4 regions of the Plantactinospora sp. KLBMP9567 genome follow, and region 3 is predicted to be linked to each of the others. Evidence: riboswitches for the same ligand, from Rfam matches in the RefSeq annotation. Region 3 holds a riboswitch; each other region holds the start of a gene.
The links. A riboswitch is a leader RNA that binds a small molecule or an ion and turns the genes downstream of it on or off. The one in region 3 is predicted to bind cyclic di-AMP.
Positions count from the first base shown of each region.

Region 1: it holds a riboswitch for cyclic di-AMP, as region 3 does, so the genes downstream of both, R6Y94_RS36770 (C39 family peptidase) here and R6Y94_RS07260 (hypothetical protein) in region 3, are expected to answer to the same signal.
Region 2: it holds a riboswitch for cyclic di-AMP, as region 3 does, so the genes downstream of both, R6Y94_RS27575 (hypothetical protein) here and R6Y94_RS07260 (hypothetical protein) in region 3, are expected to answer to the same signal.
Region 4: it holds a riboswitch for cyclic di-AMP, as region 3 does, so the genes downstream of both, R6Y94_RS02975 (hypothetical protein) here and R6Y94_RS07260 (hypothetical protein) in region 3, are expected to answer to the same signal.

Region 1 covers NZ_JAWQRR010000050.1:1,196-4,442, reverse strand. Annotated here, with positions in the region: gene R6Y94_RS36775 (DUF2231 domain-containing protein) at 1-535, shown strand, start outside; gene R6Y94_RS36770 (C39 family peptidase) at 603-1,451, opposite strand; cyclic di-AMP (ydaO/yuaA leader) riboswitch at 1,931-2,072, opposite strand; gene mdlC (benzoylformate decarboxylase) at 2,329-3,247, shown strand, end outside.
Region 2 covers NZ_JAWQRR010000038.1:50,977-54,223, reverse strand. Annotated here, with positions in the region: gene R6Y94_RS27580 (glycoside hydrolase family 65 protein) at 1-538, shown strand, start outside; gene R6Y94_RS27575 (hypothetical protein) at 619-1,647, opposite strand; cyclic di-AMP (ydaO/yuaA leader) riboswitch at 1,650-1,782, opposite strand; gene R6Y94_RS27570 (hypothetical protein) at 1,921-2,124, opposite strand; gene R6Y94_RS27565 (hydrolase) at 2,338-2,991, shown strand; partial or broken gene R6Y94_RS27560 (TIGR04222 domain-containing membrane protein) at 3,032-3,247, shown strand, end outside.
Region 3 covers NZ_JAWQRR010000009.1:306,713-309,959, reverse strand. Annotated here, with positions in the region: gene R6Y94_RS07270 (hypothetical protein) at 1-418, opposite strand, end outside; gene R6Y94_RS07265 (MarR family winged helix-turn-helix transcriptional regulator) at 408-842, opposite strand; gene R6Y94_RS07260 (hypothetical protein) at 1,070-2,092, opposite strand; cyclic di-AMP (ydaO/yuaA leader) riboswitch at 2,096-2,229, opposite strand; gene R6Y94_RS07255 (SDR family oxidoreductase) at 2,483-3,247, opposite strand, start outside.
Region 4 covers NZ_JAWQRR010000006.1:37,468-40,714, reverse strand. Annotated here, with positions in the region: gene R6Y94_RS02985 (ABC transporter permease) at 1-386, shown strand, start outside; gene R6Y94_RS02980 (cation diffusion facilitator family transporter) at 539-1,453, shown strand; cyclic di-AMP (ydaO/yuaA leader) riboswitch at 1,703-1,830, shown strand; gene R6Y94_RS02975 (hypothetical protein) at 1,837-2,940, shown strand; gene R6Y94_RS02970 (cellulose-binding domain-containing protein) at 3,052-3,247, opposite strand, start outside.

The sequences.
Region 1 (3,247 bases), on a different contig from region 3:
TGAGGAGTTCATGGGCATTCCCGCCCACCCCTTCCTGGTCCATGCCGCGGTGGTGTTCGTGCCACTGCTCGCGTTGACCGCGGTCGGGTACGCGTTCGTTCCGTTCGTCCGACCGCACCTGCGTTGGGTGCTGGGACTGCTCGCGGTCGCCACCCCGCTGGCCGCACTGATGGCCAAGCTCTCCGGTGACCGGTTCCTCGCCCGGCTGGAGTCCCGTAACCGGGTCAGTCCGGAGTACGTGCCGCGACTGGCGGAGCACCAGGATCTCGGCACCAACACCCTGTACGCGACGATCGCGCTCGGGGTGCTGACCCTGGCGCTGGTCTTCCTGGTCAAGCCCCGGGCCACCGCCGCACCGGTGACCGCCGGGACCGAGGGGAGCGCCGAGGGCGGCGCGGCCGCTGCCGCCGCCAAGGGGTCGCCGGTGCTGACCCTGGTGCTCGGGGTGCTGTCCCTGGCGGCGGCCGGGATCACCCTGTACTACGTGTTCCGCACCGGCGACACGGGCGCCCAGGCGGTGTGGCAGGGCCAGTGATTCCCGCCTGAGCACGGGCACGCACGGCCGGCGTCTGGTCGGTACTACTACCGGCGGGCGGGGCGGGTCAGGACGAGTAGCCCCGGGTGGCCGCCCAGTTCGCCAGGTCGATGGTGGTCATCCAGTAGTTGCTGTCCTCGCCCGGGATGGCCGGGTCGGCGATCTTCACCGTACGGCCGTCGTCGCGGTAGCCGACCACGGTCAGGTAGTGCCCGCCGGGGTAGCTGTGCCAGCCGCCGTCGAGGTCGGTCGCCGAGCCGGCGATGTTGACCACCACGGCGTACCCGCTGGTGACGGCGTGCACGACGTCGGCCTGGAGCCGGTCCATCTGGGCCGGGGTGGCCGCGCCGCCGGGGATGGCGGTGGTACGGTAGAAGTCGGTTCCGGTGATCTTGTTGAGCACCCGGGTGGTGTCCTCGGCCGAGTTGGTGCCGCTCATCGTGGTGCCGAGGTCGGCGGCGACGGCGTCCTGGCTCGGCTGCTTGTCCCGGACGGTCAGCGCGATCCGGGTGGCGGCCGGGCCGCAGTACCAGCCGTTGATCTGGGCCTGGAACTCGTAGTCCAGCAGCTTCGACTCCGGCGGCGCCGGGGGCTTACTCGGGGTGCTGGCGGGGGCCGCCTTCGCCGCCTTGGTGGTCGGCGCGGTGGTCGTCGACTGCGACGGGGTCGCCGGGGCGGTCGTTTCCGGCGCGGTGGTCTCCGGTGCGGTGACGATGGCCGCTCCGGCCTGTCCCGCCGGGGCGCCGAGTTCGGCGACGGCGACGGTCGAGGTCTCCGGGGCCTCCGCCGAGCCGGTCGAGGCCAGGACGACCCCGCTGGACGCGGCAGCGGCGAGCACCGCGGCCGAGGCGAGCGCGAGCCGGTTACGCCGGCCCGACATGGCGGTCCGGAACCGCCCGTTAATTGCGTGCTTCAACGTTATCCTCCACGGGAAATGCGCGTCACCGCCACCGGGGGGCAAGGAATGACGCGGCGTTTCGGTCGCTGCCGGAATGTGACGTGAAATCGCACGGAATCGCACGGACGAAATCGCCCGGGAGAGGCCCGCCGACGCATTCGGCGGAACGGGCCGACGGTACGGACGGACCGACGGTGCGCCAGCCGGTGGGAGCGCCGCTATCGGCGTACCGGCGGAATCAGCGCTACCACGATCCGTCGCGACCGGCCGGCGGCCTCACCGGGACCGCGACCAGTTGGCCGGCGGACCCGGCAGTGCCCGCGCGTCGACGACTTCCGCGTCACAGACCGCTATCGGGCCAGGTTCAGGTGCCGGCCTGGGGTCGGCCGGTCCGGTCAGGGCGGTCCGGGACGGTCGCGGCGACCGGGAGTGGAGCCGCAACGCAGCGAGGGAACTGGGGGGACGGGCCAGGGCCCGGGTGGTGCGGCACGAACAGCTACTCCTTCCGACACCGCCTACCGGGTTAGCTGACGGATTCGGGCGGGAAGGCCGCCCTACCACGGGCCAGCGGCTCGCGGATTCACCCCAGATAACTGTGGGTCCCCGGCTCGTTACAGAACGACTCGGCGGGTCTGCTCCGGTGTCACCCAGATGGCGACCAAGGGGCCGGACCAGACCCGCCGACATTACTGGCCGCCTTCCGCCGTTGCCAACCCCACTGAACAGCGAAAACAGGGCTTGACAGCGCGATCGGGACGACCGGCGACCGGGCTTGGGGCGGCGGGCGGCCGCGCAGATAAACCGGCATGATCATGTACGCGTACGGTATGACGGAAATGACCGGCTTGGCGCGGTGGTCCGAGCATGGGACGAGGACTCCAGGAGGCTCCTTCCGATGACAACCGTGCACGAAGCGACCTACGACCTGCTCCGCTCCCTCGGCCTCACCACCCTGTTCGGCAACCCGGGCTCCACCGAGGAGCCATTCCTGAAGAACTTTCCGGCCGACTTCGCCTACGTTCTGGCTCTCCAGGAGGCCTCCGCGGTCGCGATGGCGGACGGCTACGCGCAGGCAACCGGCCGGCCGGTGCACGTCAACCTGCACACCGCACCCGGCACCGGAAACGGAATGGGCAGCCTCGTCACCGCCTGGCACAACAAGACACCCATGATCGTTACCGCCGGCCAGCAGACCCGGACGATGAATTTGTCCGAGCCGATGCTGACGAACGTGCGCCCGACCCAACTGCCCGAGCCGTACGTCAAATGGAGCCACGAACCACTGCGCGCGCAGGACATTCCCGAGGCATTCATGCGGGCGCTCGCCACCGCCGTACAGCCGCCGGCCGGGCCGGTGTACCTCTCCCTGCCGCTGGACGACTGGGACGAGCCGGCCAGCGGCACCGCGCAGGTACGCCGGATCAGCACCCGGGTCGCACCCGATCCGACGGAACTGGACCGGTTCGCCGAGATCCTGGCGGCGAGCCGGAACCCCGTGCTGGTGATCGGATCCGCGGTCGACCGCAGCGGCGGCTGGGCCGAGGCGGTCGCCCTGGCCGAGCGGAGCCGGGCACCGGTCTGGCAGCCGCCGTTCGCGGACCGGGTCGGCTTCCCCCAGGACCATCCCCAGTTCCAGGGACTGCTGCCACCGGCGATCGGGCCGCTGGCCGAGAAACTGGTCGGACACGACACCGTACTGGTGGTCGGTGCCCCGGTGTTCCGTTACTACCCGTACGTCCCCGGCCGGCGGGGCTATCTGCCGGACGGCACCCGGCTGCTGCACGTCACCGACGACCCGGCCGAGGCGGCCCGGG
Region 2 (3,247 bases), on a different contig from region 3:
GGCCAACTTCGCCTACTACGAGCGGCGTACGGTCCGCGACTCGTCGCTGTCGGCCTGCACCCAGGCGGTGCTGGCCGCCGAGACCGGGCACCTCGAACTCGCGCACGACTATCTGGGCGAGGCGGCCCTGATGGACCTGCACGACCTCAACCAGAACACCCGGGACGGCGTGCACGTCGCCTCGCTGGCCGGGGCCTGGATCGCCCTGGTGGCCGGGTTCGGGGGGATGCGCGACCACACCGCGACGCTCTCCTTCACACCCCGGCTGCCGAGCCGGATCGACCGGTTGGAGTTCTCGCTCCGCTATCGGGGCGTGCATCTGCGGGTCGACGTCCGGCCGCGCGAGGCGACGTACGCGCTGCGTGACGGCGAGCCGGACGACGCACTGGAGCTGCTGCACCATGGCGAGAAGGTCCGGATCACCTGCCTGGAGTCGGTGACCCGGCCGATCCCGCCGGCCCGCCCGGTGGGCCCGCAACCGGCCCAGCCGGCCGGTCGGGCCCCCGCCCGTCGTGCCCCCGAAGGCGAGCCGACCTGACCACCGGCCGGCAAGCCGGAGATCTTGACGACTTCTTGCCGCCCCCACCGCAAGAAGTCGTCAAGATCTGATCGGCACCCCTAGACCAGCGACAGGTGTACGTGGTTGGTGTGGTCGCTGGACGGGTCGCCGTGCGCACCGCTGTACGACTTCCAACCGGTCGTCGGCAACCAGATCTGCCGGTACCAGATCACGTACAGCACACCGATCCGGTCGGCGTTGCGGACGAAGAACGCGGCGAGGTTGTTGCCGTAGGTCCGGTTGGCGCCCGTGGCGGCACCCCGGAAGCCGCCCGCCTCGGCGGAGAAGTCGCAGGCCCGGCCCTTCGGGTGCTCGTAGGGGCCGCCGGAGCGGTAGCACCCGGTGAACCGGGTGAAGCCGGCCCGGCGCGCCTCGTTGAAGGCGTGCAGGGTGCGCGGGGTGACGCAGCCCGTGGTGGTCGGGTCGGGCCGGCTGCACGACTGCGGCGGCCAGGAGCCGTCGGCAGCACGTGGCGCGGACCGGGCCACCGGTGAGCGGGCATTGACGAAGCCTCCGGTGGAGGCGCCGCCGACCTGGGCCAGCGCCCGCTCGGCGGCCTGCTTCTGCCGCAGCATGATGGCGAGCTGCCGGCGCTCCTCGACCACCTCGGCGTCCAGTGCCTGTTTCGCCCGGGTGGCCCGCTCCCGGGCCTGACCCAGCGCACGCAGCGCGTCGTTGTCCCGCAGGGCCACCACCTCCAGGCCGCGGGCGCGCTCCAGGAGTTCCTCCGCCGAGCCGCTGTGCAGCAGCACCAGCACCGGGCCGATCCGGCCGGTCTGGTACGCCGTCCGGGCCACCTGCTCCACCCGGGGGCGCAGCTCGGCGATCCGTCCCTCCACCCGGCCTAGCTCGGCGGCGATCTTCGCCTGCCGAGCCTGGGTGTTGGCCAGCGCGTTCTTGGCCTGTAGGTAACCTCGGCCGGTCGATTCGAGCACGTCGCGCAGGAGCGGCGTGTCGCCTTCGTCGCCGAGAACGGCGGGGCTGTTCGCCTCCGCAACGCCGGGCCGGAGTGCTGCTCCGGCGAGCGCGCCGAACGTGGCGAGCAGGGCCAGGGCCAGCGGTAACCGCCGACGTGTGGATCCCGTCATGCATGTCCCTCCGTCGCCCGCCTACCGAGTTAGCTGACGGGTTCGGGACGGAACAAGTCCCTACCGCGGTTGCGGACTCACCCCACCTACCTGGGTCCCCGGCTCACCTCGTTGGTGATTCGGCGGCGGTCACGCCGGCGCGGAGGGGTGCGCCACCGGGCGAAACCGGGGTCAGCCTACCGGACCAACCGGGCCGACCTCGGGAATTCCGGGATGATCCGCCGTGGAAAATTCACCCCGGCCACCGATCATGAGTCGCGCCGGTACGACCTCCTAGCGGTCGCGTGGATCCTCCGAGTACCGCTCACCGCTGGACGGCATGCCCACCGCGTCACGCGGCGGCGTGCGGCGCGGATCGTCGAGCGACCTCGCCTTGGCAGCCTCGTCTGCCCATTCGCTCCGGTCGGGATTCTGCTGCCCCGGCTCGTCGGTGCGGGCCGAGCCGGACTTCGCCTTGCCGGATTTCTGGCGGGCCATAGCGTCCCTCACGTTCGTCTGCCGGTCGGCACGTCGGCCGTCCCGGTGCCTGGTCGGACGTTCCGGCCTTCCCCGACTGCGTACCGGCAAACCCGGGCCCCGGGCGGCTGGCGGCGTGTGGTTGAGCCCGGCGCCGCCGGGTAAGACCGACAGGACGGCGGTCGGCGCCACACCCGCGACTCTCCGCCGGGAAGAGGCATGGGAGGCAGTCGAATGGACACCCGGACCACCGAGACCACGATTCCGGCCGGAGACGTACGACTGACCGGCGACCTGGTCGTCCCCGCCGACGCACGCGGGATCGTCCTGTTCGCACACGGCAGCGGCAGTTCCCGGCACAGCCCGCGCAACCGGATGGTGGCCGAGGCGCTGAACCGTCGCGCCCTGGCCACCGTGCTGGTCGACCTGCTGACCCGGGACGAGGAGGCGCTCGACGACCGGACCGGGGAGTTGCGTTTCGACATCGGCCTGCTCACCGGCCGGCTCATCGGCATCGTCGACTGGCTGGCGACCGGCGAACCGGCCGGGCGGCTCCCGATCGGACTCTTCGGGGCCAGCACCGGCGCCGCCGCCGCGCTCTCGGCCGCCGCGCAGCGCCCCGACCGGGTGTACGCGGTCGTCTCCCGCGGCGGTCGCCCGGACCTGGCCGGCGCCGACCTGCCCCGGGTACGCGCCGAGACGCTTCTGCTGGTCGGTGGGCTCGACGACGAGGTGCTGCGGCTCAACGACCAGGCGCTGGCCGACCTCGACGCCGGGGCGGAGCTGCGGGTGGTGCCCGGCGCCACCCACCTGTTCGAGGAGCCCGGCGCCCTGGACCAGGTGGCCCGGGAGGCGGCGGAGTGGTTCACCGGCCACCTGCCCGGCTGACCGCCCCGCCCGGCCGTGGCTCGACCGGACAGCCCGGGACGGACGTGCGCGGGTTCTCCATACTCTAAGGATGACGGCGTTGTCCCGCGACTTGAGCACGACGGACCTCGGCTATCTCACCGGTGGCGCCTGGGGTGCCGTCCAGACCGCACTGGTGATGCTGCACGGCCGGGGCGGTGTGACGGCCGCCCGACCCGGCGGACTCAGCCGGACCGGCAGCATGCCGGCGTACGCGGAACCGCTGGAACGTGCCCTG
Region 3 (3,247 bases):
CCCGCAACTCCGCCAGCCCCGGCATCTCCGCCCCGTGGATCCGGGCCGGGTCGGTGAAGTCGCCCCGGCGGAACCGCTCGGCCTCCGCCCGCAGGTGTTCGCGGACGAGGTCCACCTGCCGCTGCTCCACCGGCCCGTCCGCAGTGACCGTCTGAAGGCCGCCGTCGGCGGTCGGGGTGAACCGGTGGGTGGTGCGTTCGAGGTCGAACGGCATGACCTCGCGACCGCGTTCGGCGACCTCGGCCTGCCGCCGGGCGTCGGCCCGAGCGCCCTCGTCCCGCCCCCGGTCGACGACGAAGAGTACGGCGGCGGCCACGGCGAGGGCGGCCAACCCGGCGGCGCAGCCCAGCAGGAGCCGGCGGCGGCCCGGCCGGTACGACGTGGGGTCGCTGCTGGTCATCGGCTTGTCACTGGTCATCGGCAGCCTCCGCGAGCCGTCGCACGGCGGCCAGGATCGCCGGCCGTTCGTCGGGTGGAATCCGGTCGAGTAGCGCGGCGAACCGGGCCTCCCGGGCCGCGGCGAGCCGATCGGCGGCCCGGCAGCCCTGCGCGGTGAGGGTGAGCCAGACTCCCCGGCCGTCGCCGGCCGCACCCGTCCGCTCCAGCCAGCCTCGGCCGACGAGCTGGCCGACCAGCCGGCTCACCGTGCTCTTCTCCAGGCGCAACCGGCGGGCCAGCTCGACCTGGCGCAGCCCGCCCTCCCGGTGGATCTCGGCGAGGGCGTGTGCCTCGGAGACGGACATCGCCTGCCCGCACGGGGTCTGCTCCGGCCTGTGCAGCCCGAACATCCGGACGAAGTGGCTGACCGCGTCCCGCATGGCACGCGCCTCGTCGGAACTCATGGTTGCACAGTACAACCAACTTGGTGCAGCATACAACCAGTTGATCACGATCCCTTTCGACCGCTATCCGCGCCGCCCGGTCGGCCAGAAAGCCATGGACCCCCGTGGCGATGGCCGGAGATGACGGCCATCCGCCGATGATGCCAGCCGGTACGCCACCTGTCCGCACAACGCGACCGCCCCGTCGCCTGGCGGGCAGGTGACGGGGCGGTCGGAGTTGGCTCGGGCTACAGCATGGAGACGTGCACGTGGTCGGTGTGGTCGCTCGGACCGCTGTAGGAACTCCAGCCCTCGTCCGGGAACCAGATCTCCTTGTACCAGATCACGTAGAGGATGCCGAGCCGGTCCGAGTTGCGGATCAGGAACGCGGCCAGGTCGTTGCCGTACTTCATCTGGTCGTCGTTGGCGGCCCGGCTGAACCCGGAGTTGCGCAGCGACCAGTCACAGGCGCGGCCCTTCGGATGCTCGAACGGCCCACCCGGCCGGAAGCAGCCGACGAACCTCTTGAAGCCCGCCCGGCGCACCTCGTTGTACATGTGGAGTGTCCGGGCGGTGATGCAGCCGCCGGTGGTCGGGTCGTCCCGGTTGCAGGGCAGCCCCGGGAAGCCGTCCGCCATCCCCGGCCCGGGACGGGCGACCGGCGAGGTGGCCGCCACCAGGCCCTTGTCGGGACGCGAGTTGCCGCCCACCAGGGCGAGCGCCTTCTTCGCGTCCGACTGCTGCTTCTTGATGATTTTCTCTTGCGCGGCCTGCTTGGCGACCTCGTCGTCGATCGCCTTCTTGGCCGCGCCGACCTCGTCCCGCGCCTCGTTGAGCGCCCGGAGCTTGCTGTTGTTGAACAGGTTCAGCTCGTTGAGCGCCGAAGCCCGCTCCATGAACGCGCTGGACGAGGAGTCGGCAGAGTTGTTGCTCAGCAGCATCGCGATGGCGCTGAGCTTGCCGCTGCGGTAGGACTCGGCCGCGATCTCGCTCGCCTCCGGAGTGAGTGCCGCCAGCCGGGCCTCCGCCTGCTTCAACTGGTTGCCGAGCTGCTGCTGCCGCCGCTGGGACTTGGTTCGTTCGGCCTTCGCCTCGGCGAGCCGCTTGCCGGCGCTGGCGAGCACGTCTCCGAGCACCGGCGAGTCGGCCTCTTCCTGAGGGGCCGGTTTCGGCGCGGGCGCCGCCGACGCCTCCGACGGGACCACGACCAGAGCTGCGGCGGTGAGCAGTGCCAGGGCAGTCGCCAGCCTTCGGCGTAGGGGTGCCCTCACATGTATCCCTTCCGTCGGCCGCCGACCGGGTTAGCTGACGGGTTCGGGATGGAAGTGGTCCCTACCGCTCTCGCGGATTCACCCCAGGGGTGCGTGGGTCCCCGGCTCGCCGTGTGGCGATTAGGCGGCGATCAGCGCCGGACCACGCGGTATCCGGCGGCTATGAACGGCAGACAGCATACCCGGTTTCACTTCCGGAATGGCAAGACCCGTTCACGGGCAAAGGCGTTGCCGGGCAACGACTATCAGTAATCACGGCTTGTCGAACGCATCGAAGGACGTGCTTTGCCCGCCATTATCGACTAGCTGCTGTCGGCTATTTACCATGCGCGTTCCCACCCGTCCGACGTGCGGAAACGTGTCCAGGATGGTCGGTCGGTGATTCTCCGGTCACCGCCTGCGCCAGGGCGCTGTGCCGAACAGCACACCGGCCACCGTACCGGCCGAGAGGAGACCCGCCGTCACCGCGCCCCGGTGCTGGGACAGCCAGAGTTGCGGACTCCGTGTCCGGTACGGCGTGTCGAACGCGCCGTGCGCGCCCGGATCCGCCCCGGTGCCGTCGTCGACCGGGTGCCAGAGGTTGGCCGGTCGGTTCCGGTCGGCCGGCTGCTCCGTCTGCTGGCCGGAGTACCCGGTCCGGGCCAGGTACCGGTCGAGCAGCCCGGGCAGGCACCGGTTGCCCAGGATGGTGCCGACCGTCGAGGCGCCGACCCAGTACTCCCGCCGGCCCGGCCGGTCGGCCGCGTACACGATGGCCCGGGCCGCCACTTCGGGCTGGTAGATCGGTGGCACCGGTCGGGCCCGGTTGCACAGCCGGGACAGCACCCAGTCGAACTGCGGGGTGTTCAGCGCCGGCAGGTGCACCATGGTGAGCCGGACCGGGCTCCGGTCGTGCAGCAGTTCACAGCGCAGCGACTCGGTGAACCCGACGATGGCGTGCTTCGCGCCGCAGTACGCGGACTGCAGCGGAATCGACCGGTAGGCCAGTGCCGAACCGACCTGCACGATCGTGCCGGTCCCGCGCGGGCGCATCCGGTCGAGCGCGGCCCGGGTGCCGTGGACGTACCCGAGGTAGCAGACCTCGGTCACCCGCCGGAACTCCTCCGGCCCGATCTCCGTGAACGGCGCGAACACCGAGGCCATCGCGTTGTTGAC
Region 4 (3,247 bases), on a different contig from region 3:
CGGCCCTGCTCGGCATGTCGGTGCTGATCGCCGTGCTGGGCATCGGCAACACGCTCGCGCTCTCGGTCGTCGAACGCCGCCGGGAGTCGGCGACGGTCCGGGCGCTGGGCCTGTCCCGCCGGCAACTGGCGACCATGCTGCTGACCGAGGCGGCCCTGGCCGGTGCGGTCGGGGCACTGTCCGGGATCGCCCTCGGGCTCGGCCTCGGGTGGACGGCGGCGATGGGTCTGATCAGCAGCTACGGGCACGGGCTGCCGGCCGTACCGGTGGGGCAGCTGGCCCTCTGCGCGGCGCTGGCCGCCTCGGCGGCGGTGCTGGCCAGCCTGCTACCGGCTCGCCGGGCCGCCCGGGCCCCGATCGTCGCCACCCTCGGCGACGACGGGTGAGCCGGGCACGCCCGCCCGTCGTCTTCGGGTAGGGACGGGTCAGCGTCGTTCTCCGGTAGGGACGGGGCACCGATTCCGTACAGGACGGGTTTCCGGCGCCGCCCGGCCGGCAGTATCGACGGCGGGGGCGACCGGGCCGGAAGGAGGGGACGTTGGGGGTCGGGCACGACCACGGGGGGCGGTTGACCCGGGCGGCGGAACGGCACCGGGGACGGCTCTGGGCCGCCTTCGGGCTGCTCGCCGTCCTGATGGTGGTCGAGACGGTCGCCGCGCTGTTCACCGGCTCGCTCGCGCTGCTCTCCGACGCCGGGCACATGTTCACCGACGTGCTCGGGATCGGGATGGCGCTGGCCGCGATCACGGCGGCCCGGCGGGCGGCCGGCGACCCGCAGCGGACCTTCGGGCTCTACCGCCTGGAGGTACTGGCCGCGCTGGCCAACGCGGTACTGCTGTTCGGGGTGGCGCTCTATGTGCTGGTCGAGGCGGTACGCCGGTTCGACGACCCGCCCCGGGTCGCGGCCGGGCCGATGCTGCTGGTGGCCACGCTCGGCCTGCTGGCCAACGCGGCGGCGTTCGGCCTGCTCCGGGCCGGCGCGCGGGAGAGCATCAACCTGCGCGGTGCCTACCTCGAAGTGCTCGGGGACCTGCTCAACTCGGTGGGCGTGATCGTCGCCGCCGTGGTGATCATCCTGACCGGCTGGCGCTGGGCCGATCCGATCGTGGCCCTGGCGGTCGGGCTGTTCATCCTGCCCCGCACCTGGCGGCTCGGCCGGACCGCCGTACGCATCCTGGTGCAGGCCGCGCCCGAGCACCTCGACGTGGCCGCCGTACGCGCCCGGCTGGCCGGCGTACCCGGGGTCTGCGACGTACACGACCTGCACGTCTGGACCCTCACCTCCGGCATGGAGGTGGCCTCGGCGCACCTGAGGCTGGATAGCGATGCGGAGGTCGGTACCGTACTCGCCGCGGCCCGGTCGGCGTTGCGCGAGGACTTCCACATCTCGCACGCCACCCTCCAGGTCGAGCCCAACACCGCCCCCGGAGGCTGCGGGCCCACCGACTGGTGACCGTTCGCGACGCTGCGTCACGGCGTGGCCGGCCGGAAACTGTCGGAATTCCGCCTCAGGAGAGGTCGAGGCTCACCGATAGTTAGCGGCATCTTAAGTTTCGATCCGGCACTTGAGGTTTTTGTCCGGATACATCCTTGCGAAGTAGGAGAATCGTGAATCTAACTCCGGCAACGCCACGTATCCCCGGGCGGCAACTGCCGGTAGGCTCGGCTCCGGTCTCCGCCGGGCGGCGCCCTCCGGCGCCTGCGGAGACCGTCGCCTAATCGCATGCGCGAGCCGGGGAACCACGTACCAGGGGTGCATCCGCGCCAGCGGTAGGGATCTTCCGTCCCGAACCCGTCAGCTAACCCGGTCGGCGGCTGACGGAAGGACATTGTCATATGCCGTTCCTGGCACCCACCCGACAGGCTCCGGCACCCGCGCGGAGAGCCACGAGACTGCCCCGGAAGGCCGCGACGACCGTGGCCGTCGCCCTGGGCATGGTCCTCGCGGCACTCGGCGGCGCACCCGCCGCCGCGGCACCGGAGTACGCGACCCCCGGGACGCTGGCCGCAGCACCCGGCGGGGACGACATCGACGGAGGCACCGACAGCCTGCGCGAGCAGCTTCAGGCCGCCAGCAAGGGCTACCTGACCGCCAAGAACAGGTTGGCCAACTCCGTCAAGCGGCAGACGGAACTGAACCAGCAGCTCGCCGCGCTGCGCACCGAGGTGGCGAGCCGGAGCGAACGGGTCGCCGAGATGGCCGACATGGCGTACCGGACCGGTCGGCTCGGGCAGGTCTCCGCCCTGCTCAACAGCGGTTCTCCGACCAGCCTGGTGGACCGGGCCGCCGCACTCGACACCATCTCGGCGAACGAGAGCCGGGAGCTGCGCGGGCTGCGGGAGAGCCTGGACAAGGAGACCCAGGCCAAGGCGGCGCTCGACAAGGAGGTCGGCGAGCAGCGCAAGCAGGTCGAGGTGATGGAGACCCGCAAGAAGCAGGCCGAACGGGCGCTGGCGGCGGCGAACAACAGCGGCGGCGCCGGCTCGGGGATCAGCGGCAGCGGCGGCGGGTCGGCGCGACCGGCACCCCGCAACGCCGACGGCTCCTTCCCGGACGAGTCGTGCAGTCTCGACGACCCGACCACCAGCGGCTGCATCACCGCGCGCACCCTGCACGCGCTGAAGCAGGCCCAGGCGGCCGGCTTCACCCGGTTCGTCTCCTGCTTCCGCAGCGGCGGCAGCGGCGAGCATCCGAAGGGGCAGGCCTGCGACTTCGCCGCCCAGAAGAACGGGTTCGGCGGGGTGGCGACCGGCGGCGACCGGACGTACGGCAACAACCTGGCGGCGTACTTCGTGCGAAACGCCGATCGACTTGGCGTGCTGTACGTGATCTGGTTCAAGCAGATCTGGCTGCCGAGCAGCGGTTGGAAGACGTACAACGGGGGCAACGGTGACCCGTCCAGCGACCACACCAACCACGTGCACCTGTCGATGAACTGATCGACCGCACCTGACGCACCGATCGCGAACCGCCGGCACCGCCCGCCACCCCTGGGCAGTGCCGGCGGTTCTCGTTCCGCACCCGGCCGTACCCCGAACCGGGTGCGCCGGTCAGCAGCCGATCCGGGCCGAGCCCAGCGCCACGTCGTCGAACCAGAGCGTGTTCGCGCCCTCGCCGTAGCTCTCCCAGCCCAGCCGCAGGTCGGTGAGGCTCGGCCGCCAGTTGGCCCGGTTGTACCACTGTCCGTCGACGTCGTGCGTGGGCGTACCGTCGGCGGTCAGCCCGGTCACCGCGGTGCCGTTGACC